DNA from 2 places in the Herbaspirillum sp. B65 genome. Region 1 is predicted to be linked to the other one. Evidence: predicted binding sites of a transcription regulator. Region 1 holds the regulator's gene; the other holds the start of a gene.
What was found. The regulator FliA, encoded in region 1, starts transcription of late flagellar genes. The targets are predictions, from matches to a motif close to CTAAAGTTTNNNNNNNNNNNGCCGNTA.
Positions count from the first base shown of each region.

Region 2: a site for FliA is predicted at 7,739-7,765, ahead of fliD (flagellar filament capping protein FliD). Genes of this name have one in related genera too.

Region 1 is NZ_BADI01000457.1:1,062-9,616, forward strand. It holds gene flgG (flagellar basal-body rod protein FlgG) at 97-879, opposite strand; gene flgF (flagellar basal-body rod protein FlgF) at 956-1,693, opposite strand; gene flgE (flagellar hook protein FlgE) at 1,784-3,073, opposite strand; gene I5W_RS10970 (flagellar hook assembly protein FlgD) at 3,113-3,835, opposite strand; gene flgC (flagellar basal body rod protein FlgC) at 3,850-4,254, opposite strand; gene flgB (flagellar basal body rod protein FlgB) at 4,261-4,689, opposite strand; gene flgA (flagellar basal body P-ring formation chaperone FlgA) at 4,909-5,646, shown strand; gene flgM (flagellar biosynthesis anti-sigma factor FlgM) at 5,859-6,179, shown strand; gene I5W_RS10995 (flagella synthesis protein FlgN) at 6,211-6,669, shown strand; gene I5W_RS11000 (RNA polymerase sigma factor FliA) at 6,764-7,501, opposite strand; gene I5W_RS11005 (MinD/ParA family ATP-binding protein) at 7,507-8,310, opposite strand; partial or broken gene I5W_RS11010 (flagellar biosynthesis protein FlhF) at 8,345-8,555, opposite strand, start outside.
Region 2 is NZ_BADI01000775.1:17,741-38,831, forward strand. It holds gene I5W_RS18375 (LysR family transcriptional regulator) at 1-89, opposite strand, end outside; gene I5W_RS18380 (MFS transporter) at 344-1,687, shown strand; gene hmgA (homogentisate 1,2-dioxygenase) at 1,684-3,021, shown strand; gene fahA (fumarylacetoacetase) at 3,018-4,364, shown strand; gene maiA (maleylacetoacetate isomerase) at 4,377-5,024, shown strand; gene I5W_RS18400 (MaoC family dehydratase) at 5,043-5,498, opposite strand; gene fliD (flagellar filament capping protein FliD) at 5,645-7,666, opposite strand; gene I5W_RS18410 (Lrp/AsnC family transcriptional regulator) at 7,976-8,470, opposite strand; gene I5W_RS18415 (aspartate aminotransferase family protein) at 8,615-9,991, opposite strand; gene I5W_RS18420 (GNAT family N-acetyltransferase) at 10,169-11,089, opposite strand; gene I5W_RS18425 (NAD-dependent succinate-semialdehyde dehydrogenase) at 11,126-12,607, opposite strand; gene I5W_RS18430 (NAD(P)/FAD-dependent oxidoreductase) at 12,650-13,942, opposite strand; gene I5W_RS18435 (2-hydroxyacid dehydrogenase) at 14,134-15,060, opposite strand; gene I5W_RS18440 (GNAT family N-acetyltransferase) at 15,080-15,967, opposite strand; gene I5W_RS18445 (haloacid dehalogenase type II) at 16,533-17,201, shown strand; gene I5W_RS18450 (ABC transporter substrate-binding protein) at 17,388-19,010, shown strand; gene I5W_RS18455 (ABC transporter permease) at 19,108-20,064, shown strand; gene I5W_RS18460 (ABC transporter permease) at 20,061-20,960, shown strand; partial or broken gene I5W_RS18465 (ATP-binding cassette domain-containing protein) at 20,965-21,091, shown strand, end outside.

The DNA.
Region 1 (8,555 bases):
CTGCCTCGTCCTTTCTCTGCTACCCACTACCTTGGTTCATGAAACCACATCCCTGCCCTGCTGCCTGTGCTGCTATCGCGCCAAGGCGCTACTGCCTTACAGCTGCGAAATCTTGGCCAGCATCTGGTCGGAAGTGGTGATGGCCTTGCTGTTGATTTCGTAGGCGCGCTGGGTCTGGATCATGTTGACCAGTTCTTCCACCACGTTGACGTTGGAGGTTTCCACGTAACCCTGCCACAGCGCGCCGGCACCGTTGGTGCCCGGGGTGTTGGGGTTGGGTGTGCCGGAGGCGGCGGTTTCCACGTACAGGTTTTCGCCACGGCTTTCCAGGCCAGCCGGGTTGATGAAGGTAGCGACCTGGATCGTACCGATCTGGGTGGTGGCAGTCGATCCCGCCTGCATGATCGAGACCGTACCATCACGGCCCACACTCAGTTTGGTGGTATTGAGCGGCACGGTGATCGGCGGCTGCAAGGTGTAGCCGCTGGAGGTCACCAGTTGGCCCTGGTTGTCGGTCTGGAAGGAACCGTCGCGGGTATAGGCGGTGGTGCCGTCCGGCAGCAGGATCTGGAAGAAACCATTGCCCTGGATCGCCAGATCCTTGTCATTGTTGGTCTGGTTGACGTTGCCTTGGGTGAAGATGCGTTCGGTCGCCACCGGGCGCACGCCGGTACCGATCTGCAGGCCCGAGGGCAATTGCGTCTGCTGCGAGGACTGGGCGCCGGGTTGGCGCACGGTCTGGTACAGCAGGTCTTCGAAGACGGCGCGCGAACGCTTGAAACCGTTGGTGCTGACGTTGGCCAGGTTGTTGGAGATCACGTCCAGTTGCGTCTGTTGCGCATCCAGGCCGGTCTTGGAAATCCACAGGGAACGAATCATTTGTTTCTCCGGTAATCAGCGCTTGCGCTGCGGGTGCATCGGTTGTTCAGGTGCGTGAGCAAGTGCTTGGGCAGCATCAGGACAGCGACAGGATCGACGTCGCCTTGGACGCATCGCCTTCGGCAGTCTGGATCACCTTCATGTTCATCTCGAACTGGCGCGACAGGTTGATCATGTTAACCATCGCCTCCACCACGTTGACGTTACTGCCTTCCAGCGCCCCGCTGGCCAGGCGAACATTGGCGTCGGGCTGGGCCGCACCGGTGATGGTGCGAAACAGGCCATCGTCACCGCGCTGCAGGTTTTTCTCATCCGGGTTGACCAGCTTGATGCGACCCAGCACGTTGACCGCGTTGGGAATGCCGTTGGTCGGAATCGACGACACCGTGCCATCGGCCGCAATGGCCACCGTGGTGTCGGGCGGAATGGTAATCGGGCCACCGTCGCCCTGCACGGACTGGCCGTTCTGAGTCTGCAGGATGCCGTTCTCGTTGATCTTGAAGCTGCCGTTGCGGGTGTAGGCTTCGCCGCCATCGGCGGTCTGCACCGCGATCCAGCCACGGCCCTGCACCGCCACGTCCAGTGCGCGCCCGGTATCCTGGATCGGCCCCTGGGAAAAATCGCTACCCGCTGTGGAATCGACCACGAAGGCACGCGTCGGCAAGCCTTCCCCCACTACCGGCGCCGAACGGAAGGTATTCAATTGGGCGCGAAAACCCGTAGTCGTAGCATTAGCCAGATTGTTGCTGGCGCTGGCTTGTTGCTCAAGCGTGTGCTTGGCGCCCGACATCGCTGTATAGACCAGACGATCCATAAAACCCCTTTGATGTGGCGCCAACCCCCGGCGCCACCGATTGAAACCGGCCACCGGCGACGCCGGCAGCCTTGCTACATGCGACTGCTATCAGCGCAGGCTGACCAGAGTCTGCAGCACGGTGTCCTGCACCTTGATGGTCTGCGAGTTGGCCTGGTAGACGCGCTGGGCCACGATCATGTTGACCAGCTCGGCAGTCAGGTCGACGTTGGAGTCTTCCACCGCACGCGCCTGCAGGGTACCAAAGGTACCGGTGCTAGGCTTACCCACCAGCGGACTGCCAGCCGCACCGGTAGCCTGGTACAGGTTGTTGCCAAGTGGCTGCAGGCCGTTGGGATTGGCGAAGTTGACCAGCACCACGTTGCCCAGGTTCTTGGTCTGCTGGTTGCTGTTAGAACCAACGATGGTGCCATCCTTGTCGATCGAGAAACTCGACAGCGTGCCCGGGGGCATACCGTTCTGGTTCTGAGCCAGGTTCACGAAGGCCGAACCGGTCTGGGTCGTACCGGCATAGTTCAAAGCGATGGTGCTGGCGAAGTTGCCGCCACCGGCTGCAATGTTGGCATTGGGGCCAGTCGAGGTGAGGTCGATGGTCATGGAGCCACCACTGACCAGCGCACCGGTCGAATTGAAGGTCATCGAACCCAGCTTCAGCGGCGTGGTGCCGCCCGAGGTAGTCACCAGGGTGTTGCTGCCGACCTTGGCGTACACGTCCCAGGTCGTGGTGGGTGGGGTCACCGCCGTATTGGGCGGGTTCTTGACGTAGTAGGTCTGCACGCTATAGGGATTGCCCAGGCTGTCGTAAATCGTGACGCCGGTCGAATTGGTATAGGTGGTCGGATCGTTGGCGTTGAAGACCGTGGTGGTCGGAATATTGGGCGAGCGCGAATCCAGATTGACCTTGGTATTGATGGTGGTGGTGGTGGTGGCAGGAATCGAGGAGGTATCGATCTGCAGCGCCACCGGGTCACCGCCCGAGGCGCCGGCAGCCCAGCCCATCAGGTAGGCGCCATTCATGCTGGGATTGACGATGTAGCCGTTCTTGTCCAGCTGGAACTGGCCATTGCGGCCATACATCGGCGATTGGTTGGTCAGGGAAGACGACACCTGGAAGAAACCGTCACCATTGATGGCGATATCCAGCGGGTTATTGGACGAGGTGATATTGCCTTGAGTGAATTGTTGCGACACATCGGCCACGGTCACACCGATGCCCACCGGCGAGTTGCCGGAACGGTTCATGGAATTGGCGTACATGTCGGCAAACTGGGTCTGCGACTGCTTGAAACCCACCGTGCTGGCGTTGGCCACGTTATTACCGATGACGTCCAGGCTCTTGGCTGCACCGTTGAGCCCGCTCAGGCCTTGTTGAAAACTCATGAGATACCCCCTTGTTGCGACAGATGTCGGTAATAACGATTAAAGAATCTGCACCACGTCGGTCGGCTTGATGGTGCCGACGTTGGTGACATTGAGCTTGACGCCGTCCGCGGCCGTCGAGACGCTGGAGACGGTGCCGAAAGACAGCGCCGTGGCCGCCACTGCGGTGCCATTGTTGGAGGCGCTGACGGTGAAGGTGTACTTGCCATCGGGAGCCTTGCCACCCGAGTCGTTGCTGCCGTCCCAGATCACCGGGACGGCACCTGCTGCCTGGGTACCGAGATCGGTGGTGTGCACCACGGCGCCGGTGGCGTCCTTGATGGTGACGATCACCGAAGACGCCGTGCCGGACAGGTTCACACCCAGCACCGCCTTCTGGCTGGTGACGTCGTTGCCGTTGGCATCCTTGCTGGTATCGGTCATCAACTGGATGTTGTTGCCCGGTGCCAGCACGCTGTGGCCGATCATGTTGGCCGTGGACAGCGCTTGCGAGGAATTGATGCTGCTCATCAGCGTGGACAGCGAGTTGTTCAACTGGCTGATGCCCGAGACCGTCGACAACTGGGCCATCTGGCTGGTCAGTTGCGAGTTGTCCATCGGGTTGCTGGGATCCTGGTTCTTCATCTGCGCAATCAGCAGCGTCAGGAAGCGGTTCTGGATCGCATCCGGGCTGTTGTTGTCGAGGCTGGAAGAACTGCTGGTACTGGAAGTGCTGCTCGCACCGTTCATTGCGCTGAGCAGGTCATTGGAGACGATGGCCATGGTGGGAATCCTGTTTATTGTCCGATGGTAAGGGTCTTGACCAGCATGGCCTTGGCCGTATTCATCGTTTCCACGTTGGTCTGGTAGGAACGGGAAGCCGAGATCATGTTGACCATTTCCTCGACCGGATTGACGTTGGGCATGGCCACATAGCCATTGCCATCGGCCAGCGGGTGCTTGGGGTCGTAGACCAGCTTGGGCGGTGCCTGGTCCTCGACCACGGCGGCCACCTTCACGCCGCTATCCTTGACGTCACCCACCGGAATGGCCTGGAACACCACCTGCTTGGCCTTGTAGGGCGTACCGTCGGGGCTGGTGGCGCTGTCGGCGTTGGCGATGTTGCTGGCCGTGGCATTAAGACGTTGAGCCTGGGCGCTCATGGCCGAACCGGCCACATTGAAGATATTGGAAAGGGACATGGTTTATCAACCCGGTTGGATGGCGTTCATCATGGCCTTGATCTGGCCGTTCACGGCGGTGACGCCGGCTTCATAGCGAATACCGTTGTCGACGAATTCATTGCGTTCCACATCCAGATCGACCGTGTTGCCGTCCACACTGCCCTGTGCCGGCGTGCGGTACTGCAAGGCAGTACCGCCGATGCTGCCCGGACCGTTGTCGGGCGCAGTGCCGGCCACGTGGGCCGCCGAGGTACGCTCCAGTTGCAGCGGCGGCATGGCGCTGGTCTTGTTGTCCAGCGCGTTCTTGAGCGCATCGGCAAAATTGACGTCACGCGCCTTGTAGTTGGGCGTATCCGCGTTGGCGATATTGGATGCCAGCACCTGCTGGCGCTGGGCCCGCAGGTTCAGCGCCATCTCGTTAAAACGGAAGTAGTCGTCGAGCTTAGAGACCATCAGGTCCTCCGGAAAAACCGGCGCCGCACCGCCCCTGCCTGGGCAGGTCGCGCACTGCGCCGATGATGGAATTACGTAGGCTTGATCATACGTTTGCCCTGCGCAACCTAAGGGGCGATAAAGAGAGAAAAGCCTCCCCTGTTTGCGCTTTTGACCTCGCGCGCGCGAAGTAACATGGCTGCCAAGATTCGCTGTGCCCTCACCGGCAAGTTGCACAAAATGAAACACCTTCTCCGCGCCCTGCGCCCCACCCTGGCCGCCCTGCTCCTGCTGTGCGGCAGCCTGGGCCAGTTCGCGCCTGCCCTGGCGCAAAACGACCCCAACACCCCGCAAAAGCAGGACTTGCAAGTCGTGCAACAGGTTGCCGAGCAATTCCTGAAAAGCCAGACTTCCGGCTTGCCCGGCAGCGTCACCGTCACCATCGATCCCGCCGATCCGCGTCTGACCCTGGCCAGTTGCCTGGAACCGCAAGCCTTCATGCCCAATGGCGGACGCCTGTTCGGGCGCACCACGGTGGGCGTCAAGTGCATCGCCCCTTCGCCTTGGACCATTTACCTGCGCGCCAATGTACAAGTGATCTCGGACTACTTGGTGGCGGCCGTGCCCCTGGCCCAAGGCCAGACCATCAGCGCCAGCGACATCACCCGTATCCGCGGCGACATGTCAGCCCTGCCCAGCGGTGTGCTGACCGAAGAGTCGCAGGTCATCGGGCGCGTGGCCAACATGTCCCTGCGCGCCGGCACCCCGCTGCGCATGGATGCCATCCGCAACCAACGGGTGGTGCAGCAAGGCCAGGCGGTACGGGTCGTCTCCAATGGTCCGGGCTTCCAGATTTCTACCGAGGCACGCGCCCTGACCAATGCCAACGAGGGCCAGATGGCCCAGGCCCGCACGGCGGCCGGCCAGGTGGTCAGCGGCATTGCCAAGGCTGGCGGGATCCTGGAAATCAATTATTGAGCTGGCTGATGCCGCTTGGCCATTGATATGAAGTAATTTTCCGGGCCGGGCGGTACGGAGCCACTCCCGAACGGCCTACCAGGGAAGATGTGAAGAAAATTTCCGGCATTTCTTCATTTTGCGGCCCAGGATGTTAAAGTTTGCTCAGAATTGGTCGATAATCCATACGACAGGCGGGTGCAAAGCGCCCCCACCCTACAAGGACTACTGCCGTGAACGTTAACGACGCCCTCAAATCCGCTGCCCTCAACACCGAGCAGACGCAGACCCAGACCCGCAACAACGCCCAGGCCGGCGCTGCCAGCGGCAATGGCGCGCCGGCTGCCGCAGCCGCTTCGGACAGCGTGCGCCTGTCCAGCACCTACCAGGCGCTGGAGACCAAGGTCAACAGCAACAGCAGCAGCTTCGACGCCAAGAAAGTGGCCGAGATCAAGGCCGCCATTGCCAACGGCACCTTCCAGATCGATCCGGAAAAAGTCGCCAATGGCCTCATCGATACCGTCAAGACCCTGATCAGCGCCCGCCAGGCCTGATCGTCCATCGTTCGATCACAGGATCTTTCGCATGAATCCGGCCAGCAAGTTGCAATTGGAACAAGCCGCCCTGTCCCGCCTGGTGGAAAAACTGCGTCAGGAGCAGGCCTTGCTGGCGGAAGCCACGGCGGAAGGCTTGACCGACATCATCTCCGAAAAAGCCAGCATTGTTGCCGAAATGTCCACCCTGGCCGGTAACCGTCATCTCCTGCTGGGCCAGCTTGGCTACAGCGAAGACGAAGCCGGGATGCAGAAATGGATGAATGAACAAGGCGACGAGACCGACAAGGATGTCTGGGCCAGCATGTTCGAACTGGCGCAGGACGCCAAGGAATTGAACCGCGTCAATGGCTTGCTGATCGGCAAGAAGCTCTCCATCAACCAGAGCGCCTTGACCATCCTGCAAGGCAAGACCAGCGCCGGCAACTTCTATGGACCGGATGGCCAGAGCAGCATCAAGTCCTCTGGCCGCAGGCTGGGCGTGGTCTGATAGCTGTACTCTCCCGCATCATGCAAAAAGCCCGGCAGTGCCGGGCTTTGTCGTTTTTGACGCCGCACTTTGGCAGCATGGAGCGTGTCGCGCCTCAGGCCACCCCACTCCAGGAATGCTCGCGCAGATAGGTGCGCATCCGCGAAATCGCCTGGCTATGCAACTGGCATACGCGCGACTCGGACACCCCCATGACGGCGCCGATTTCCTTGAGGTTCATTTCCTGCTCGTAGTACAAGGCCATCAAGATCTGCTCGCGCTCGGGCAAGGCCTTGATGGAATCGACCACGGCGTCGCGAAAGCCGCCATTGATCAGGCTCTGCAGCGGGTCGTCATCGGCTTCGCCCGTCTGGTAGCGGTCCAGGAAGTGCTCATGACCGCCCTCATCGTCGTGGAAGTCTTCGTAGTAGATCAACTGGTGGCCACCGCATTCGGTCAGCAGCGATTGATACTCGACCAGGCTGATCTTCATGTGCTGCGCCACTTCCGCTTCCTGCGGCTGGCGCCCCAGTTGCTGCAACAGCGCCTGCATGGCTTCCTCCACCTTGCGGGCATTCTGGCGGATGCTGCGCGGCAGCCAGTCGCTGCTGCGCAGTTCATCCAGCATGGCGCCCCGGATGCGCTGTACGGCATAGGTCTCGAACTGCGCGCCATGGGTTTCCTCGTAGCGGTTGACGGCGTCGAGCAAGCCCATCATGCCGGCCTGGATCAGGTCGTCCACCTCCACGCTAGGGGGCAACTTGGCCTTGAGCTGATGCGCCAGTTTCTTGACCAGCGGCGCATGTTGCTCCAGGACGTCGTTCTTGCCCTTCTTTCCCTTGACGTTATACATGCACGTCACGCTCCCAGGCTGGCACCGTCGGTAGCCATGCCGTAAGTGCTGCGAGCGCTGTCAGCACCCGCCGTGAATCGCTTGGACAGACGCTGGAAAGCCAGTGCCGCCCCGGCGAAGGGGAACACATCCATCACTGCCCGGCCCTGACCGGTAGCCCGGCGTATATGGTCGTCGGCCGGGATGGACCCGAGGAAATTCAACTGCGCCGCCAGATAGCGGCTGGCCGCCTGGGCCATGTTGGCATAGACAGTACGCGCTTCGGCCTCGGTGGCGTCATTGACGATGAGGCTGAAGGGACGACGGCCGATACGGTCGCTCAAGCTCTTCAACAAGACATAGGCGGCCTTGATCGAAGAGGCCGTAGTCGAGACCTGAATCACGATCTCGCCCATTTCCATGGTCGGTACCGGCAGCGATTCATCGCGCGCCAGCACGCCATTGACCAGCGTGATTTCAGCCTGTTCGATAAGGCTGTCGAAGATCTCGGCCAGGCGCCCGGCATCCGGGTCAGTGGCCTGGGGCACGCTGCGCCGGGCGATGCGCGCCATCGAAAAACCCTCCGGCAAGCGCCGTGTGGCTTCGACCAGAGTACGCTCCATGCGGGCGACTTCCTGCAGCGTGGCCACGTCGTGGCGCAGGCCGATGCGGGTCAAGAGTCCAGTACTGGCAACGTCGCCATCCACCACCAGCACGCTGTGCTTGGCCTGCGCCAGCGAGGCTGCCAGATTGATGAGCATGGCGCTTTTCTCTTCTTCGCCCAGCACCGAGAAGAAGGTAAACAGCCTGGGTACCGGACGCTCCAGCATCCGCCGCAGACCTGTTGCCTGATCGATGTCGTAACTAGCCAAAGCTCACCTCACGCAGTCCTTTGTCATTCATGGACATGGCGGTGGGACCGATGACCCCCGGAACTCCCCCTCCTGGAATTCGAAGGGAGCCGTTTCGCGCTTCTGCTTGAAGGCGCGATCTGCCAGGTAGAGCTTGTTGGCCACATGCAGGTCTTCCGGCACGCGCTGGCCATTTGGCACGTAATGCAGATTGAGCTTGTGAC
Region 2 (21,091 bases), on a different contig from region 1:
GCCACGGAGGAAATCTGGCGTTCCTGGAAGACTTCCTGGAAGACCACCAGCAGGTTGAGGTCGATATCGCGCGGTTCGATGAGGGCCATGGTCGGGGCAGCTCGGCAGTGGGCTTGCGTGCGCTGCAATATTCATGAAATGAATGGATCGTATTTTCGTATTTATATCGTAAAAGATGGGCGATTGCACTACAGTGACGTCGCCAGTCATACCAGCAAGAGCCACGCGGCCCGCCCCGCACAGACGGCCACGCAGACTGCGCAAACTGCCATTTTCAGCCGCATCGGCGCGCAGAGGGCAGACAAAAAACTAAAACAATGTAAAGACAGACGAGGAGCAAGACATGAGTATCCACGCAAGTGGCGCTCTCCCCACGGTCCATGTGGACCAGGTGGTGGAGCAGGGCCGGTTTGGCGCTTTCCAGTTCAGCCTGTTGCTGCTGTGCGGCCTGTGCCTGATCATCGATGGTTTCGACGTGCAGGCCATGGGCTACGTGGCCCCGGCCATCATCGCCGACTGGGGCGTGAGCAAGGCCAGCCTGGGACCGGTGTTCGGTGCCGGCCTGTTGGGCATGTTGCTGGGTTCGCTGGTGCTGACCCCGGTGGGGGATCGCTATGGCCGGCGCCCGGTCCTGATCGTGTCCACGCTCTTCTTTGCCGTTTGCATGTTGGCCACGCCCCTGGTGAGCAGCCTGGATCAACTGCTGGTGGTGCGCTTCATCACCGGCTTCGGGCTGGGCAGCATCATGCCCAATGCGATGGCGCTGGTGGGGGAGTTCAGTCCTTCGTCTTCACGCGTGACCCGCATGATGCTGGTGTCCTGCGGCTTTACCGTGGGGGCTGCTGCCGGTGGCTTCGTCAGTGCCGCGCTGATCCCGCACCACGGCTGGCATTCGGTGTTCTGGGTCGGTGGCGCGGTGCCGCTGGTGCTGGGCCTGGCCATGCTGGTCTGGCTGCCCGAATCGATCCAGTTCCTGGTGTTGCATCGCCGCCCGCGCGCCCAGGTGGCACGCTGGTTGCGCAAGCTCGATCCGGCCATCGTCATCGATGACAAGAGCGACATCGTGGTCAAGGAAACCAAGGCCGAAGGGATGCCGGTGGCCGCCCTGTTTCGCGATGGCCGCGCCGGGGTGACCGTGCTGCTGTGGGTCATCAGCTTCATGAACCTGATCAACCTGTATTTCCTCTCCAACTGGCTGCCCACGCTGATCCATGACGCCGGCTATTCCACCCGCACGGCGGTACTGATCGCTACCTCGCTGCAAGTGGGCGGCGTGATCGGTACCTTGTCCCTGGGCCGCTTCATCCATCGCTTCGGCTTTACCCGCGTGCTGGGTGTGTGCTTCCTGCTGGCCTGCCTTTCCATTGCTCTGATCGGCAAGGTGGCTGCGATCCCGGAACTGCTGTTCGTGGCGGTGATCGTGGCCGGTTTTTGCATCGTCGGCGGCCAGCCGGCCGTCAATGCGCTGGCCGGTACCTTCTATCCGACCACGCTGCGCTCCACCGGCATCGGCTGGGCGCTGGGCATCGGCCGCATCGGTTCGGTGGTGGGGCCGGTCATCGGTGGTCAATTGATCGCCTTGCAGTGGAGCAATGGATCGCTGTTCATCGCCGCCGCCGTCCCGGCCCTCATTTCAGCGCTGACCATCACGCGCTTGCATCGTCGTTCCCAAGGAGTTTCTGCATGAATACCGTCACCGATTCTGCCGTCAGCCATCACGTGCATACCCGCGGCTACCAATCCGGCTTCGGCAATGAGTTCGCCACCGAAGCGCTGCCGGGCGCCTTGCCGGCGCACCAGAATTCGCCGCAGCAGGTGGCCTACGGCTTGTATGCCGAACAGATTTCCGGCACCGCCTTCACCGCCCCGCGTGGCCACAATCGCCGCTCCTGGTTGTATCGCATCCGGCCGGCAGCCGTGCATCATCCCTTCGAGGCGATGCCGCGCGGCCTGCTGGTGAGCCACTTCGACGACGTGGCAGCGCCGCCCAACCAGTTGCGCTGGGATCCGCAGCCCATGCCCACGGTCCCCACCGATTTCATCGAAGGCCTGGTCACCGTGGCCGGCAATGGCTCGCCGCAGGCGCAGAGCGGCTGCGCCATCCACCTGTACGCGGCCAATTGTTCGATGACTGATCGCTTCTTCTATTCGGCCGATGGCGAGTGGCTGATCGTGCCGCAACTGGGGCGCCTGCAATTGCGCACCGAGATGGGCGTGCTCGATATCGAACCGCAGGAAATCGCCGTCATCCCGCGCGGCGTGCGTTTCCAGGTGCGCCTGCCGGATGGTGAGGCACGCGGCTACATCTGCGAGAACTTCGGCGCGCTGCTGCGCCTGCCCGATCTCGGCCCGCTGGGCTCCAACGGCTTGGCCAATCCGCGTGATTTCGCCACCCCGCACGCCTGGTACGAAGACCGCGAAGGCGACTTCCAGTTGATCGCCAAGTTCGGCGGCAACCTGTGGCAGGCCCGCATCGGTCATTCGCCGCTGGACGTGGTGGCCTGGCACGGCAACTACGCGCCCTACAAGTACGACCTGCGTCACTTCAACACCATCGGCTCGATCAGCTACGACCATCCCGACCCGTCGATCTTCCTGGTGCTGCAATCGCAGAGCGACACCCCCGGGGTGGACAGCATCGACTTCGTGATCTTCCCGCCGCGCTGGCTGGCCGCCGAACACACCTTCCGCCCGCCCTGGTTCCACCGCAACGTGGCCAGCGAATACATGGGTCTGATTACCGGGCAATACGACGCCAAGGAAGGCGGCGGCTTTGTGCCCGGTGGCGGCAGCCTGCATAATTGCATGAGCGGCCATGGACCGGATGCGACCACCTTCGAGAAAGCCAGCCGCATCGATACCACCCAGCCGAACAAGGTGGACCACACCATGGCCTTCATGTTCGAGACCCGCAACATCCTTTGCCCGACCCGCCATACCCTGGACACGCCGACCTTGCAGCGTGATTACCAGGACTGCTGGCTGGGCATCCAGAAGAACTTCAACCCGGAGCGCGCATGAGCCTGCCTAGCCTGAAACTGAACGAAACCCACGACACCGAGCTGCGTAGCTGGGTAGAGAGTGCCAATGCGGAAAACTGTCCTTTTCCGCTCCAGAATCTGCCTTACGGCGTGTTTCGCCGCACTGGCAGTGAAGAAAACTTCCGGGCTGGCGTGGCCATCGGCAACCAGATCCTGGACCTGCCCGCGGCCCAGGCCGCCGGTGCCTTCTCCGGCTACGACGAAGCCACCCGCGCCGCCGCCCATGCAGCTTGCAGCGGCAGCACCCTCAATGCGCTGATGGCCCTGGATACGGCAGCCTGGTCGGCCCTGCGGCTGGCGCTGTCGCGCCTGCTGCGCAGCGGCTCGCCGCACCAGACCGAACTGGCTGCCTGCCTGGTGCCGCAAGCCCAGGCCGAGTACGACGTGCCGGCGGCCATCGGCGACTACACCGACTTCTACACCTCGATCCATCACGCCACCACGGTGGGCAAGCTGTTCCGTCCTGACAATCCACTGTTGCCCAACTACAAGTGGGTACCCATCGGCTATCACGGCCGCGCCTCCTCCATCGCCATCTCTGGCCAGCAGTTCCGCCGCCCGGTGGGCCAGACCAAGGCGCCCGATGCCGATAGCCCCAGCTTCGGTCCCTGCAAGCGGCTGGATTACGAATTGGAAATGGGTATCTTCATCGGCACAGGCAATGCCCTGGGTGAGCCGGTACCGATGAGCCAGGCCGAGGACAAGGTGTTCGGCCTGTGCCTGTTGAATGACTGGTCGGCACGCGATGTGCAGGCTTTGGAATACCAGCCGCTGGGGCCCTTCCTGTCCAAGAGCTTCGCCTCCACCATCTCGCCCTGGATCGTCACGCTCGAAGCGCTGGCGCCCTACCGCTGCGGCTGGACCCGCCCGGCCGGCGATCCGCAACCCTTGCCCTACCTGGATGCGCCGACCCTGCGCGAGAGCGGCGCCTTGGATATCGAACTGGAAGTGCTGATCCAGACCGCGGCCATGCGTGAAGCCGGCACTGCGCCGCAGCGGCTGTCGCTGGGCAACTATCGCGATGCCTACTGGAGCGTGGCGCAACTGGTCACGCATCACACCGTCAATGGCTGCAACCTGCGTCCGGGCGACTTTCTGGGCACGGGGACGCTGTCCGGTCCCCAGCCCGAAGAAGCAGGATCGCTATTGGAACTGAGCACCGGCGGCAAGGCGCCACTGACCCTGGCCAATGGCCAGCAGCGCGTGTTCCTGGAGGATGGCGACACCATCATCCTGCGCGCGGCGGCACGTCGCGCAGGCCGACCCATCATCGGCTTTGGCGAAGCGGCCGGCACCGTGCTGCCCGCACGCCACCTGGATTGAGGAAGCACGCGCATGACTACCCTGTACAGCTATTTCCGCAGCTCGGCCTCCTACCGGGTGCGTATCGCCCTGAATCTGAAGGGCGTGGCCTACGAGACGGCCGCGGTGCACCTGTTGAACCAGGGCGGCGAGCAATTGCTGCCGGCCTTCACGCAAGTCAATCCGCACGCCCTGGTGCCGGTGCTGGCTGATCAAGGGCGCTTGCTCACGCAATCGATGGCCATGCTGGAATACCTGGAAGAGCGCTATCCGGCGCCTGCGCTGCTGCCGGGCGACGCCTTTCAGCGTGCCCACATCCGCGAACTGGCCCTGGCCATTGCCTGCGAAATCCATCCGCTGAACAACCTGCGCGTGCTGCGTTACCTGAAGCACCAACTGGCGGTGGACGAAGCCCAGAAAACCGCGTGGATCCAGCACTGGATCAAGCTCGGCTTTAGCGCGCTGGAGCAGCAGCTGGCCGCTGACACCACGCGCGGTCATTTCTGTGTGGGCGATGCCCCGACCATGGCCGATTGCTTCCTGGTGCCGCAGATCTTCAATGCCCGCCGCTTCGAGGTGGACATGGCGCCATACCCCACGCTATGCGCCATCGACGCCGCCTGCAATGCCTTGCCGGCCTTCCAGCAGGCGCATCCGGCGCAACAGCCGGACGCCGCCTGAGCGCGCTGTGGGCCGCGTTCAGCCCTGGGGGCGACGCGGCACCAGCAGGTTGCCGGTCATGATCAGCACCGGCTCATCGTGCTGGTTATAGGTCGTCACGCGGTGGTTGAGGAAGCCTTGCTTGGGTTTGGATTGCGAGGTCTGGATGGCCAGCACCTCGGCTTCCAGCCGTAATACGTCACCGGGCCGGGTCGGACGCGGCCAGCGGAATTCATCGAAGCCGGCACCGATCAGCCCGCCCTGGATATGCAGGGTATCGACCAGCAGGCGCATGGTCAGCGCGGCGGTATGCCAGCCGCTGGCGGCCAGTCCCCGGAAGAAGCTCTGCTGGGCCGCCTGCTCATCCAGATGGAAGGGCTGGGGATCGAACTGGGCGGCGAATTGCTTGATGGCGTCGGCCTCCACGGTGATTGTGCCCGGCGAGCGGAACACCTGGCCGGGGTGGAAGTCTTCCAGATGGTTGAGTGCGTTCACTGCGTCTCCCTTGGCGTTACGCATGAGGACATGCTTGTTTTGTGAGTGAGGCAGGGGCCAGTATAACGACACACAGGAAAAGCAACAGGCCGCAGCGGACTTCTCCGCTGCGGCCTGTTGGCCTTTTGCTCCCGACGCAGTGACGATCAGGACGACTTGGACAACTTGCTCAACTGCTGCGTCAGATAGCTCTGGCGCGATTGCATGGTGGCCAGGGTGACGTTGAGGCGGTTGAACTGGTTGGTATAGGCATCCTTCAGGTTCTGCAGGCGCGTATTGGCAGCGGTCTGCTGGTCGGTCACGATCTTGAGGCTGTCCTGCAGCCCCTTGGTCTTGGTGGCCAGCGTGCCGTTGTCGCCCAGGATCGAGTCCATCAGCTTCTGCAGCTTGGGCACCACGCCGCCGCTGCCAGTGAAGAGCTTGCTGACCCCTTCGAAGTCCTTGCCCGCCGCGGTGGTCAGCTTGCTGGCGTCCAGCGCCAGCGTGCCATCCTTCTGGAAGGAAATGCCGACCTGCGACAGGTTGGTGCCGCCATCATCGCCCAGTGCGCCCAGCATGGTGCTGCGGATCTGGTTCATCATGCTCAACACCGAGGATTCGGCCGCCAGCGGCGAACCGGTGCTGGCCTGGCCCTTGGTGGTGGATGGGGTCTGCTTGGTCAGGCCGGCCACCGCCTTGGCCAGCGTGTTGTAGGCGCTCACGAAGTTGTTGGCCGCAGTGGACACGCCGCTGGTGTCATTGGTGATGGCCAGCGTGAAATTGTCGGCCGAGGTGGTGACCTTGCTCAGGTTCAGGGTCACGCCCGAGATGGCATTGCTGACCTTGTTGCTGGTGCTGGTCACGGCCACGCCATCGATGGTCAGCTTGGCATCCTGCGCCTTGGCCAGTTGCCCCATGCTGCTGCCCACCAGATCGGCATAGTCGTTGTTGCCGGTCAACTGGATGGCGTCGGTGCCGGTGGGAGTGAGCACCAGATGGTCCTTGCTGCCATCGTTGCTGATGCTGGCGGTCACGCCCGTGTTGGCGTTGTTGATGGCCTTCATCACGTCATTGAGGCCGATGGCGCCGCTGCCATCGAGGTCGGTAGGGGTGATGGTAAAGGACTTGTTGCCCACCTGCAGGGCCAGGTTGCCGTTGCTGTAGGTCTTATTGGTATCGACGCCGGTGCTGGTCACCGTGCCGCTGGGGTCGAAGTTGAACACCGAGAAATTGCCCGTGCCGCTGACCCGCAGGTTGTTGGCTGCGCCAGTGTCTTTGGCAGTCAATACCAGGTGATCGTTGGTGCCATCGCTGACGATGGAGGCATTTACGCCGGCTTCACTGGCATTGATCGCATCGCGCACGCCGGCCAGGGAATTGGTCTTGGGCTGGATCAGCACGGTCGAGCCGTTGCCGGTCTTGATGGCCAGCACCCCATTGTCGAAGGTGCTGCCGGGGGCGATGGCGGCCGAGCTGACCTTGACCGCCTGCGCCAACTGGCTCACCCCGATGCTGTACTTGCCGGCGGCAGCCTTGGTGGCATCGCGCGGCGCCTGGATCTGGGTGGTCGAGCCGGCCACGCTGGGATCGTAGCTCAGGTCCGACATACTGTTGTTGGCGCTGACCTTGATGGTATTGGCCGTGCCGGTGCTATTGGACTCCAGCACCAGGTGGTCGCCATTGGCATCGGTAGTGATGGAAGCCGTCACGCCCGCCTTGGAGGCATTGATCGTATCGCGCAGCCCGGCCATCGTGGCATCGGCCTTGAGGGTAATGAAGGTGGGCTGGTTGGTGCCGATCTTGATGGCAATCGTGTCGCCCGAACTGAAGGTGGTGTTGCTGGAATAGCCACGCGACTGCAGCTTTTGCGCCAGCGCCTTGGTCGAGTCGTCGCTGTTGGCGTCGGCCGTGAAGGGATCGGTGGTCAGGTTGCTGCCGGTGCCGGCGTTGGTCAACGTGCTCTTCTGCGCGCTGAAGCTGGCCGCGGTCATCGCCTTCAAGGCGGTCTGGTAGCTCGACAGGGCGTTCTTCAACGACCCATAGGCCGAGATGAGCGTGTTGAAGCCGCTCTCCTTGGTCTTCAGCGGTGTGAGCTTGGACTTGCTTTCGACGGCGATAAGCTGGTTGACCAGCGTCGATACATCGAGCGGACCGGCCGATGTCGAGATGGTACCGGTAGAAGTTGCCATGAATGACCCCTGAACAATGATGAGCTTTTCTTGTATTTTAAGAATCTGACGAAGCGTCAGATTCCCGAAGGTTAACGGCAGCTCTTTACAAAAGTAAAGGGTGAGTTTGCTGACAAAAAATGACTTTTGTCTGCAGTTTTGATGGAGATTCGATGGAGATTGGGCGCGCGAGCCCGTCAGCAAAGGCCGGTAGCGCGATGGAGGGAGGGGGCGCAGAGCACCCGGCAGGCAAGAAATAAAGCGAAAAGTGTACAAAACTTCACGTCATGCCCGGAAATACCGATGGCAGGCCGGTGCCTGCCAGCCGGTTTAGCTCTGTATGAACTTTTCCAAAGGATAGTGATGCTTGACGAAGGGCGACTTGATGACGATGTAGCTGAAATACTTCTCGATGCGCAGGTTCTGTTCCAGCAGCGACTCGATCACGCTCTGGTAATGCACCACGCTACGGGTCATGAACTTGAGCAGGTAATCATAGCCACCGCTGACCAGGTGGCATTCGATGATTTCATCGACGTTGCGGATATAGGACTCGAACTTGGCAAAGTCTTCGCGGCGATGGTCCGACAGCGTCACTTCGGTAAACACGATCTGCACATCGGCCAGTTTTTCCAGCCGGATGTAGGCGCCATAGCCGCTGATGTAGCCGGCTTTTTCCAGGCGCTTGACGCGGATCAGGCAGGGACTGGGCGACAGGCCCACGGCATCGGCCAGGATCACATTGGTAATGCGGCTATTCTGCTGCAGGTGACACAAAATCCTCAGATCGATCCGGTCCAGTTTCAACGCGCCATTAGTCATCATCTTGCCTCGGGTTATTCGACAGCACCGGCCTGACTTGCTGGGATGGCGTCCACAGCACAGGCAGGCCGGTTGTTGCAGGGCATTTTAACCCCTTAAGCCCGTATTGCTGCATCCGGTCAGGGGCTTCACTCGCATTCAGGCGTCTTATTTGACGGCCTGGCGCACGTCGGGCTGGGCCAGCACTTCGTCGAGGATGGCGCGCAGGCGCGCAAACATCAGGGCAAAGTCTTGCTCGGTGTAGCACAGCGCCGGCGCAAAGCCCAGGATGTTATCGCCAAAGGCACGGAAGATCAGGCCGTGGCGATAGGCCACCTGGAAGATGCGCTCATGCAGCTTGAGCTCGGGTGCAAAGCGCGCCTTGGTGGTCTTGTCGGCCACCAGTTCCAGCGCGCCCAACAGGCCACGGCTGCGGGCGTCGCCCACCAGCGGATGATCCAGCAGCGCGCGCAGGCCGCCGGCAAACACCGGCTCCAGGCGCCGACCGTTTTCCAGCAGGCCGCCTTCTTCGTACAGGCGCAGCACTTCCAGCGCCACCGCGGCACTGACCGGATGGGCCGAGTAGGTCTGGCCGTGGCCCACCACCGTGCTCATCGGCGCGCCATCGGCGATGCCCTGGTAGACGCGGTCCGACATCATCACCGCACCCATGGGCGCATAGCCGGCCGTCAGACCCTTGGCCATGGTCATCAGGTCGGGCTGCACATCTTCGTCCAGGCAGGCGAACATGGGGCCGGTGCGACCGAAGCCGGTGATGACTTCATCCACCACGAACAGGATGTCCAGTTCATTGCAGGCCAGTTGCATGGCCTTGAGCCAGCCCTTGGGCGGCACCACCACACCGCCCGAGCCCTGGACCGGTTCGCAGAAGAAGGCGGCCACGTTGTCGGCGCCCAGTTCGGCGACCTTCGCGCGCAGTGCCTGCACCGAGGCCGCGATGATCGCTGCATCGTCCTGCAGTTCGCTGCGGTAGGGATAGGGCGAGGGCAGGTAATGCTGGGTCGGCAGCGGCAGGTCGAAATGGAAATGGAAATTGGGCAGCGCCGTCAGGCCGGCACCTACCGAGGAAGAACCGTGATAGCCGCGCTGCAGCGAGATGAAGTTCTTCTTGGTGGGCTTGCCGATGGAGTTGTGGTAGTGCGTGATGTAGCGGATAGCCGCGTCCACCGCATCCGATCCGCCCAGCGTGAAGTAGACGTGCTGCAGCGATGCCGGGCTGATGTCCACCAGTTTCTTGGCCAGCAGGATGGCCGGCTCCGAGGCGAAGTGGAAATAGCCGGTGGCATAGGGCAGGCGTTGCATCTGCTCGGTGGCGGCGCGGATCACGCTCTCTTGTCCATAGCCGGTATTGACGCACCACAGGCCCGAGAAGGCATCCAGCAACTGCTTGTCCTGCTGGTCGGTCAGGTAGGCGCCGTGGCCGGACTTGAGGATGATGGGCCCCAGTTCTTCATGCTCGCGGAAGCTGGCAACAGGGTGGATCAGGTGGCTGCGGTCAAGGGCGGCCAGGGAAGAAGTTTGCATAGAAGAGGACTCGCTGAGGATGGCGTTGAACAAGGCAGTGCAGGTGGCACAACCGGCATGTGTTCTATGCTATGCCGGCCTCATCGCAGGCGCTGCGCAAGATGCAGGGCCGAAAAAGCATCTTCATGGGTTTTGCGGGCGGCCATAGCATTTTCTGCGGCAGCCGCCCGCAAGTCTTCAGCCCAGCGCCTGATTGACGATGGAGAACAACTGCATGTCCGGGTTGTGTACCGGCGGGGTGCCCTTGCACATGCGCGTGACGTGGTCCACGCAGGTCACCCCCAGCTTGTCCAGCCAGGTTGGCAGGCCGGTCGATTCGAACACGTCGATGCGGATGAAGGAATCCGAATAGGTATTGATCCAGTGTGCGATCAGCCCCTTGGCGCGTTCGGTGTCGGGCGCTACCACCGGGCCGATCACGCGGCCATGGCCGAAGCGACGCACCAGGGCGAAGCCGAGCATCTCGCCATCGCGATCCAGCGCCACCCCTTCGGAGATTTCCAGCAGCGCCAGCAAGAGCTTGCTGCGGTCCATGCCGCTGGCTTGCGCATCCAGCTCCAACAGCCTGGCGACGTCATTCTTGCCCATCGGCCGTACCCGTTCGCCCGGTGGCAGCGAGACCAGCACCGGTTGCGCCGAAGCGCCCTGGAACTGATGCAGCACATCCTGCTGCACGAAGCCCAGTTGCTTGTACAAGGGCATCCCGGCGGCCGTGGCATTGACCATCAGGCTGTGCGCACTGACCTGGCTGGCCGCATGTTGCATCAGGCGCCGCCCCAGGCCGCGCCGTTGCAGCTCGGCCTGTACCAGCAGCATCCCGATGACCGCATGGTGCTCGCCATAGGGGGTACAGACCACGCTACCGACGATGCGCAGCGGGGCGTCCGAGGCGGTGTCTTCCAGCAGATAGCCTTGTCCCATCTGCAGCAGGAAGTCCCAGTCTTCCAGTCGGTGCGGCCACTTGAAACGCAGCGAGAGCCGGTGACAGGCCCCCAGGTCATCGGCTGCCATGGGTCGCAACAGCAGGTCCGGCAAGGGCGCGCGGACCTGCTGGGCGATCTGCCCGGGATGGGAGTCAGGGGGGGACAGCGCAGGCATGTGGGCTCCTGTTCGGTTCAATGAGGGAGAGTCGACTCAGAGCTGACCCTGGCAGACGTACTTGGTATGCAGGTAGTCGTCCAGGCCATGCACCGAGCCTTCGCGGCCATAGCCGGATTCCTTGACGCCGCCGAAGGGCGCCGCTTCGGCGGCCAGCGCACCTTCGTTGACGCCGACGATGCCGCTTTCCAGCGCATCGGTGACGCGGTGGATGCGACGCACGTCGGTCGAATAGAAATATGCCGCCAGGCCGAAGGGGGTGGCATTGGCTGCGGCCACGACTTCTTCTTCGGTGGCAAAGCGCGTGATCGGCGCCACCGGGCCGAAGGTTTCTTCGCAGCTGCATTGCATCTGGCCGGTGACATCGGCCAGCACCGTGGGGGCGAAGTAGTTGTCGCTGTCGAAACCCGGACCTTGCAGGCGTTGACCGCCGGTAATGACGCGCGCGCCGCGTTCGATGGCGTCGCGCACGTGCTGGTCGATCTTGGCAATGGCGCGGGCATTGATCATGGGGCCGATCTGCGAGGCCGGATCGGTGGCGGGGCCGACCTTGAGCGCGGCCACGCGTGCGCCCAGCTTGGCCACGAAGGCGTCATAGACCTTCTCTTGCACGTAGATGCGGTTGGGGCTCACGCAGGTCTGGCCGCCGTTGCGGAACTTGGCCGCCATCACGCCATCGATGGCCGCATCCAGGTCGGCATCGTCGAACACGATGAAGGGTGCATTGCCACCCAGTTCCAGCGAGAGCTTCTTCAAGGTGTCGGCAGAGTGGCGCGCCAGGTGCTTGCCCACTGCGGTGGAGCCGGTAAAGCTGATCTTGCGCACGCGCGAGTCGGCCAGCCATACGTCCACCACTTCCGGCGTACGTTCGCGCGAGGCGGTGACGATGTTGATCACACCGGCCGGCACACCGGCTTCCAGCGCCAGGCGGATGATCGCCAGCGAGGTCAGGGGCGTATCTTCGGCCGGCTTGCACACCACGGTGCAGCCTGCGGCCAGGGCCGGGGCGATCTTGCGGGCGATCATGGCCGCCGGGAAATTCCACGGCGTGATGGCCGCCACCACACCCACCGGTTCCTTCAGCGCCATCATGCGGCGACCCGTGACCGGGGCCGGGATGATGTCGCCATTGGCACGCGTGGCTTCTTCGCCAAACCATTCCACGTAGCTGGCCGCATAGGCCACTTCACCCTTGGCTTCGGCCAGGGGCTTGCCCTGTTCGCGCGAGATCAGACGGCCCAGGTCTTCCTGGTGCGCCAGCAGCAGATCGTTCCAGCGCTTGATGATGGTAGCGCGCTGCTTGGCCGGCGTAGCGCGCCAGGCCGGGAAGGCGGCCGCGGCCGCATCGACTGCGGCGCGGGCATCTTCGGCATTGCCATCGGGCACGCTGGCAAACACTTGGCCGGTGGCCGGGTTGCTCACTTCCAGCACGCGACCATCGGCCGCTGCGCGCCATTGGGCGCCGATCAATTGGGTACCGGGCATCAGGTCCGGGCGTTGCAGTTCGAGTGAATTCATGGCGGGCATTCAGTAAAAGTTAATACGGGAGACGAGGAGCATTCAGGCCAGCTTATCCTTGAGCTGGTAATACAGGCCGATCATCGGCAAGAACCAGGGCGGGCCGAAGTGGCCGGGGATGGCCGGCCACTCGCGTTCGCGCCAGGGATTGGCCAGTGCATCGCCGGCCATGACCTGGGCCATGCACTGGCCCATGTGTACCGACATCTGGGTGCCGTGGCCGCTATAGCCCATGGAGTAGTACAGGCCATCGCGTTCGCCGGCCTGTGGCAGGCGGTCGCGCGTCATGTCGACCAGGCCGCCCCAGCAGTAATCCAGGCGCACCTGGCCCAGTTGCGGGAAGGTCTCATGCAGGCCCTGACGCAGGATTTCGCCGCTGGCCGCATCGGACTGCGGGCTGGAAATCGCAAAGCGCGCCCGGCCGCCGAAGACCAGTCGGGTATCGGGCGTCATGCGGAAATAGTGGTGGATATTGGCCACCGTGGTGTAGGTGCGCTGCCGGGCCAGCAGGCTGGCGGCGCGTTCGGCGCCCAGCGGTTCGGTCACCACGATGAAGCTGCCGACGGGCACGATGCGGCGGCGCAGCCAGCCGAAGCTGCCATAGCCGCCGTGGCGGCTGGCGCCGGTGGCCAGCAAGACCTGCTTGGCCAGCACCGTGCCGCGCGCGGTGTGCACGCGATGGCCGTGGGTCTGGCCGATGCGTTCCAGGCGGCGTACTTCGGTGCTGGTGTGGATGGCCGCACCATGGCGCTCGGCGGCCAGCGCCAGGCCATAGGCAAACTGGCCCATGTGCATCTGTGCGCTGCGCTTGTAGAGCAGGCCGCCATGGAAGCGTTCGCTTTGCACCTCGGCACGCACGCGTGCGGCATCCAGGATTTCCACGTCGCGGTCCACGCCATCGGCGATGAGGCGCTCGGCGCTGCGTTGCAGGGCTTCCATCTGGTAGGGCCGGGTCGCCATCTTGAGCTTGCCATGGCGCAGGAAGTCGCAGGCGATCTGTTCTTCCTTGACCAGGCGCGCTACGGTATCGACCGCATCGTCATAGGCGTGATACCAGGCGCGTGCGCGCTCCACACCGACCTTGGCGGCCACCTCTGCATAATCTACCGCCAGGCCATTGTTGACGTGACCGCCATTGCGCCCCGAGGCTTCGGCCGCCACGTGCGGGCCGGCTTCCAGCACGACCACCGAGGCCCCGCGCTTGGCCAGCGCCAATGCGGCTGAGAGCCCTGTGAAACCGCCACCGACGATGGCCACATCGACTTGCGCCGGCAGCTCGCGGGAGGGGGAGATGTAGAGCGGGGCAGAATCGTTCCAGTAGGATTCCAGCTTCATGGTCGGGGCAATCGGGCAGGTAAGTGGATAAAGGGCAGGGCGGTACGCCACAGGACGTAGCGCGCCATACCATCAAGGATAAAACGCCTGCGCCAGACGGGGGGCGCAAACTGCACCCGCCAAGTGGCATGGGATGCCGTTCTTGGCTGGGCAATCGGCATTTTGTTTGCCATGGAGCAGCAGGGTGGGCTTCAGTACCCGCGCTGGCGGTCGATCAGACCCAGCAAGGGCAGGCCGGCCTGATGACGGCGCAGGTTCTCCAGCACGGCATCGACCGCCCCATCGGGCTGGGTCATGCTGGCGATGTGGGGCGTGAGCACGATGTCGGGGTGGCTCCAGAATGGATGGCCGGCCGGCAGGGGTTCGGTCTGGCATACGTCCAGCACGGCCGCACTTAACTGTCCTTCCTGTAGCGCCGCCAGCAGATCATCCTCGACCAGGTGGCCGCCGCGTCCGACGTTGATCAGCGCCGCGCCGCGTGGCAATTGCGCAAACAATTCACGGCAGAGCAGGCCACGGGTGTCATCGGTCAAGGGCAGCAGGCACACCAGCACATCGGTACGCGCCAGGAAGTCCTGCAAGCCCGCACTGCCGCTATAGCAGGTGATGCCCTCCAACTGGTGCGCCGAACGGCTCCAGCCGGCGCAGGGAAAGCCCAGTCCCTGCAACTGCTGCAGCACCGCGCGGCCCAGCATCCCCAGGCCCAGCACGCCGACCCGGCAAGCCGAGGCCGGCCGCACGCGATGGGCTTGCCACACCTGTTGGCGCTGCTGGCGCGCGTAGAGGTGGGCCTCGCGATGCAGGCCCAGCACGGCGTGGGTGACGTACTGCACCATGCCGGCGACGATGCCCGGCTCGGTCATGCGCACCACCGGCAACTCCGGGGGCAGGATCGACATGTCGAACTGGTCGATGCCGGCGCCCACCGAGAACAGGATCTCCAGGTTGGGGAAGCGCTGCGCGATATCGTCCGGTGGCGTCCAGGCGGCCAGGTAGCGCACGCTGGCGCCATCGCCGTCATGCGGCCAGATATGGAAGGGCAGTTCGGGCGCCTTCTGGGCAAACAATTGTGCCCATTCGGCGCCACGTACCGGGTCGGCCTTGTAGAGAAAAGTCATGATGTCTGGCGCGCGCCTTTCAGCCCAGCGCCTGGTTGATGATGGAATAGGTACGCCATTGCGCGTGCGCCTGCGGCGGCGTGCCGCGGCACATGCTCACCACGTCGTCCACGCAGACCAGGCCGATCTCCTGCAGCCAGGGTTTGAGGCCGCTCCTGCCGGGCACGTCAATGCGCAGGAAGCTGCCGGGATACTGGTTGACCCAGAAGGCGATGAGCGTCTTGGCGTCATCCACATTGCTGGCGATCACCGGGCCGATCACGCGACCGCGACCGAATTCGCGCAGCATCGCCACGCCCTTGACCTGACCATCCTGTTCCAGCACCGCCACCTCAGCAAATTGCAGCAGGGTCTGCAGCAGGGTGCTGCGGTCCATGCCGCTGGCCTGGCGGTCCAGCGCCAGCAGGGCGGGGACTTCTTCTTGTCGCAGCGGTCGGATCTGCACCCCCGCTGCCAGCGTCAGCGGCGCCTTGGCACTGTTGCTCTGGTGCTGGCTCAGGGTATCGGTGACCACGAAGCCCAATTTCTCATAGAGCGGGCGACCTGCTTCGGTGGCATTGAGCAGCACGCTGCGGTTGCCGGCATCGCGCAGCAACTGCTGCATCATGGCGCGGCCCAGGCCGCGGCCCTGCAGCGCATCGGCGATGATGACCAGTCCCAGTGCAGCGTGATCGGCACCGGCTGGGCACAACATGCCGCTGCCGGCCACCGTGCGGCTGCCATCCGCTTCTTCCAGTTCGACCGTCCAGCTGCGGCTGACGCGATGGTGGAATTGCCAGTCAACCAGCCGGTGCGGCCATTTCAAGTGTTGACTCAAGGCATGGCAACTGGCCAGGTCGGACTCGCGCATCGGGCGCAACGTGGCCTGGGCGCTGGGTGGGGCGGGGTGGGTGCTTGCAGCTTGCATAAAGCGTGTCCTTGTCCTTGTATAAGTGCTGGGTAAGGTGCAATGCCGGTGATGCTGCCAGGAGCTGGGCAGCATTGCCGGAGCATCGGATATACCCCAGCGATGATGCGCCTTGCGTGGCATCGCGCGGTGGTTTTCGATGGCGCCAATTCGCAATCTTATGGCGATCTGCCCCCCGTTCTCGGCACAAAATTGGGCGCTATCGGCGGTAGCATGGTGCAGCCCCCGCAGGCTCTCCATACTGACTCACTGTGGGGTGTGCGCGATTGCCTGTGTTGGCCTGCCTGCGCAATTGGCATCCAGGGGATGTGCCGGCAGCGCAGAAAAATTCCGCACCAGCTTGGTGAAAATGCCCCAAAGCAGCGCAAGCGGTTCGTATTGCTGCACTGCTCGGCAAGCTATGCTGATTGGATCGTCGAAAACACATATTTCTGTTTCGTGACCCGGTCAAAAAGGAATAAATCGCAGGTTTCGCTATGTTGTAATCCTTCCCATGCATTGAACCGATTCACCCGAACCCGCCGCAACCCTACGCAGGAATATTTTTTAGACAGGACGATTTTTCATGAGCACTTTCAAGCCCAAATTCATCACCTTCGACTGCTACGGCACCCTGACCCGTTTCCAGATGTCGGAAACCGCGCAGAAGATCTACGCCGACCGCGTCTCGGCAGAAGATATGCCATTTTTCCTGCGCCAGTTCGCGGCCTATCGCTTGGATGAAGTATTGGACCAGTGGAAGCCCTACGAACAGGTCTGCAAGAATGCCATCACCCGCACCTGTGAACGTTGGGGTATCAAGACCAATGACGAAGAAACCGGCGCCTTCTACAAGGCCGTGCCGACCTGGGGTCCGCACGCCGACGTGCCCGAAGGCCTGTCCAAGGTAGCCAAGGAATTCCCGCTGGTGATCTTCTCCAACGCCGACGACAGCCAGATCATGCACAACGTCGAGAAGCTGGGTGCGCCTTTCCACAAGGTCTTCACCGCCCAGCAGGCACAAGCCTACAAGCCGCGCCTGCGTGCCTTCGAATACATGCTCGACAACCTGAACTGCAACCCGGAAGATGTGCTGCACGTCTCTTCCAGCCTGCGCTACGACCTCATGCCGGCTTCCGACATGGGCATCAAGAACAAGGTCTTCGTGGCACGCGGCCATGAACCCTCGACCCCGTACTACGGCTACACCGAGATCAAAGACATCTCCGGCCTGCCGGGCGTGCTCGGTCTGTAAGACTGGCGGGGGCGCAGCAGCTCCCGTGCCGTATCAGTATTTCCCCGGTCACCACGCGCTGGTATCCAAGTTGTGAGACAGTGACCGGGCCCATCAGGTGGCTTGCCCCGACGGAGGGATCTGCGGCAGCAGACGGCAGGGCCGGCCAGTGGTCTTCGTGGTTGAACTTTTATCGTGAGGCTTTTCATGAGCAAGCAGGAAAACGGACGACACCCCCAAGAGGGCTCCATCATTGCCGGCGATATGCTGGAACACGCGCACGGCGGCTTCACCCGCCGCGACATGATGCGCACCCTGCTGGCCGGTAGCCTGATGACAGTGGGCGGCACAGGTCTGCTCACCGCCAGCGGCAGCGCCATGGCGCAGACCGGCAAGCGCGGTGGCAAGATGCGCATCGCCACCCAGACCAGTTCCACCGCCGACACCCTGGACCCGGCCAAGACCGCGCACTCCACCGACTACACCCGGGTGCACATGTTCTACAACGGCCTGACCAAGCTCGATGGCAAGCTGGCCCCGCAGATGGTGCTGGCCGAGGAAATGATCACCACCGATGCCATCACCTGGACCGTCAAGCTGAGGAAGGGCGTGGTGTTCCACGATGGCAAGCCCTTGACCCCGGCCGACGTGGTCTATTCCATCATGCGCCACAAGGACCCGGCTACCGCCTCCAAGGTCAAGGTGGTGGCAGATCAGTTCGAATCAGTCAAGGCCACCGGCCCCAACGAAGTCCAGATCAAGCTCACCAGTGCCAACGCCGACCTGCCGGTGATTTTGGCCACCGCGCAGTTCCTCATCATCCGTGACGGCACCACCAACTTCAGCACCCCCAACGGGACCGGCGCCTTCAAGCTCAAGGAATTCACTCCCGGTGTGCGTACCATTGCCGTGCGCAACGAGAATTACTGGAAGCCGGGCCTGCCCTACCTGGATGAAGTTGAACTGTTCGGCATTCCCGACGAAGCTGCACGCGTCAATGCCCTGCTCTCCGGTGACGTTCACTGGATCAACGACGTCAATTCCCGTTCCACCGGTCGCGTCAAGAGCACGCCGGGCTATACCGTCATGGAAACCAAGTCGGGCCAGTACACCGACCTGGTGATGCGCCAGGACGTGGCCCCAGGCAGCAGCATGGACTTCACGCTGGGCATGAAGTATCTGTTGGATCGCGAACAGATCAAGATGGCCGCCTTCCGTGGCTATGCCGTGATCGCCAACGACCAGCCGATCGACCCCACCAACCGCTTCTACTTCGCCGGCCTGCCGCAGCGTCCCTATGACCCGGACAAGGCCAAGTTCCACCTGCAAAAGGCTGGCGTGCTGGGCAGCACCATTCCCGTCGTGGCCTCGGTGGCCGCCACCGGTTCGGTCGACATGGCCGTGCTGATGCAGCAGAGCGCCGCCAAGATCGGCCTGAAGCTGGATGTGAAGCGCGTGCCGGCCGATGGCTACTGGTCCAACCAGTGGATGAAGGTGCCGGTGGGCTTTGGCAACATCAACCCGCGTCCCAGCGCCGACATCCTGCTGACCCAGTTCTTCAAGTCCGACGCTCAGTGGAACGAGTCCGGCTGGAAGAATCCGCAGTTCGACCAGTTGGTAGTGGCGGCCCGCGGCGAGACCGACTTCAACAAGCGTAAAGCCATGTATGCCGACCTGCAGACCATGATCCATGAGAAGTGCGGTCTGGGCATCCCGGTGTTCATCATCAACCTGGAAGGCATCAGCACCAAGGTCAAGGGCATCGACCCGGTGCCGCTGGGTGCGTTCATGAACTACACCTGTGCCGAGTACGTCTGGCTGGACGCGTGAGAACGGGAAAGTCTCACCTCTGACCGTTGTCAGTGCAAGTCGTGCGGGACCGCTCAGAAATACCCAGCGGTCCCGCCCCGTGTTACCGAGGAAAGCTATGAATGGAATGGTCCTGCGTCTGATCGGGCGCCGCCTCTTGCAGGCGGTGCTGACGCTATTGCTGGTGTCGGCCGGCGTGTTTTTCATCACCAACCTGTTGCCGGGCGACGCCGCCCAGACCGCCCTGGGCCAGGCCGCCACGCCCGAGACGGTGGCGGCGCTGCGCCTGCAGTACGGCCTGGACCTGCCAGCGCCGGTACGTTATGCCCACTGGCTGGGCAACCTGCTCTCGGGCAATCCCGGCATGTCGCTGGTGAACAATGTGCCGGTGGCGCAGATGATCGGTGGTCGCCTGCCGGCTTCGCTGATGCTGGCCGCCGTCACGGCCCTGGTCTCGGTGCCGCTGGCGCTGTTCCTGGGCATCTTCTCGGCCATGTATCGCGGCTCCTTCTTTGACCGCGCCGTCAACGTCAGTGCGGTCTCGATGGTGTCGGTACCGGAATTCCTGGTGGCGACGGTGGCGGTGATGATCTTCGCCGTCAAGCTGCGCTGGCTCTCGGCGCTGTCGCACGCCGGCGATGCTGCCACCATAGGCGCCTTCATCAAGGCCTATGCCATGCCGGTGCTGACCCTGTGCTGCGTGATCGTGGCCCAGATGACGCGCATGACGCGCGCCGCCGTGATCGACCAGTTGCGCTCTTCCTACGCCGAGATGGCCTTGTTGAAGGGCGTCAAGCGCACCCGCATCGTGCTGCGCCATGCCCTGCCCAACGCCATCGGCCCGATTGCCAATGCAGTGGCCTTGAGCCTGTCCTACCTGCTGGGCGGCGTCATCATCGTCGAGAGCATCTTCAATTATCCCGGCATCGCTACCCTCATGATCGATGCCGTGACCACCCGCGACATGCCGCTGGTGCAAGCCTGTTCGATGATCTTCTGCGCCGGTTACCTGTTGCTGGTGCTGACCGCAGATGTGCTGGCCATTGTTTCCAATCCAAGGTTGAAGACCCGATGAAAGCCCTCCACGACACCACCGCTACCGAGGCCGCAGGCTCCACCCCTGCCGCCGCCGGCGCGCCCGCGCCCACCTCGCCGCCCAAGCGCGTGCGGCGCCATTCGACCATGGCCTGGATCGGCATGGCCATCGTCGGCTTCTGGATCCTGATGGCCATCCTCGGCCCCAGCATCTCCCCTTATGACGCCACCGCCATCGTCGACACGGACGTGTTCACCGGCATGAGCCACAAGTTCCTGCTGGGTACCGACTATCTCGGGCGCGACATGTTGAGCCGCATCCTCTTCGGCACCCGCGCCACCATCGGTCTGGCGCTGGTGTCGACGGTGCTGGCCAGCCTGTCCGGCACCGCCATCGCGCTCTTTGCCGCCTTCTCGGGTGGCTGGCGCGATGCCATCATCAGCCGTGCGCTCGATGCCCTGATCTCCATTCCCAGCAAGATGTTCGCGCTGATGATGGTGGCCACCTTCGGCTCTTCCATGTGGCTGCTGGTGCTCACCGCCGCCATCACCTACATGCCCGGCGCCTTCCGCATCGCGCGCTCGCTGGCGGTCAACGTGCAGGCCATGGAATACGTGCAGGCCGCCCGTGCTCGTGGTGAAGGCGTGTGGTACATCATGACCGTGGAAATGCTGCCCAACATGATCCGCCCGGTGCTGGCCGACTTCGGTCTGCGCTTCGTCTACGTGGTGCTGCTGCTGTCGGGCCTGAGCTTCCTCTCGCTGGGCGTGCAACCGCCGGACGCCGACTGGGGCTCGCTGGTGCGCGAAAACATTTCCGGCCTGGGCGAAGGCGCCCTGGCGGTGATCATGCCGGCCCTGGCGATTGCCTCGCTGACCATCGGTGTGAACCTGTTGATCGATAACCTGCGCGGCAAGCGCGCTGCCAAGGAGTAAGCCTGTGAAGCAATTCGATATCTTCCTCGGCAAGGAAAGCGGCGCCGGCACTGGTTCCGCAGGGGGCGGCGCGACGCTGCGCCCACTGGTGGAGGTCCAGGGCCTGCGCGTGAATGCACGCAAGGATGACG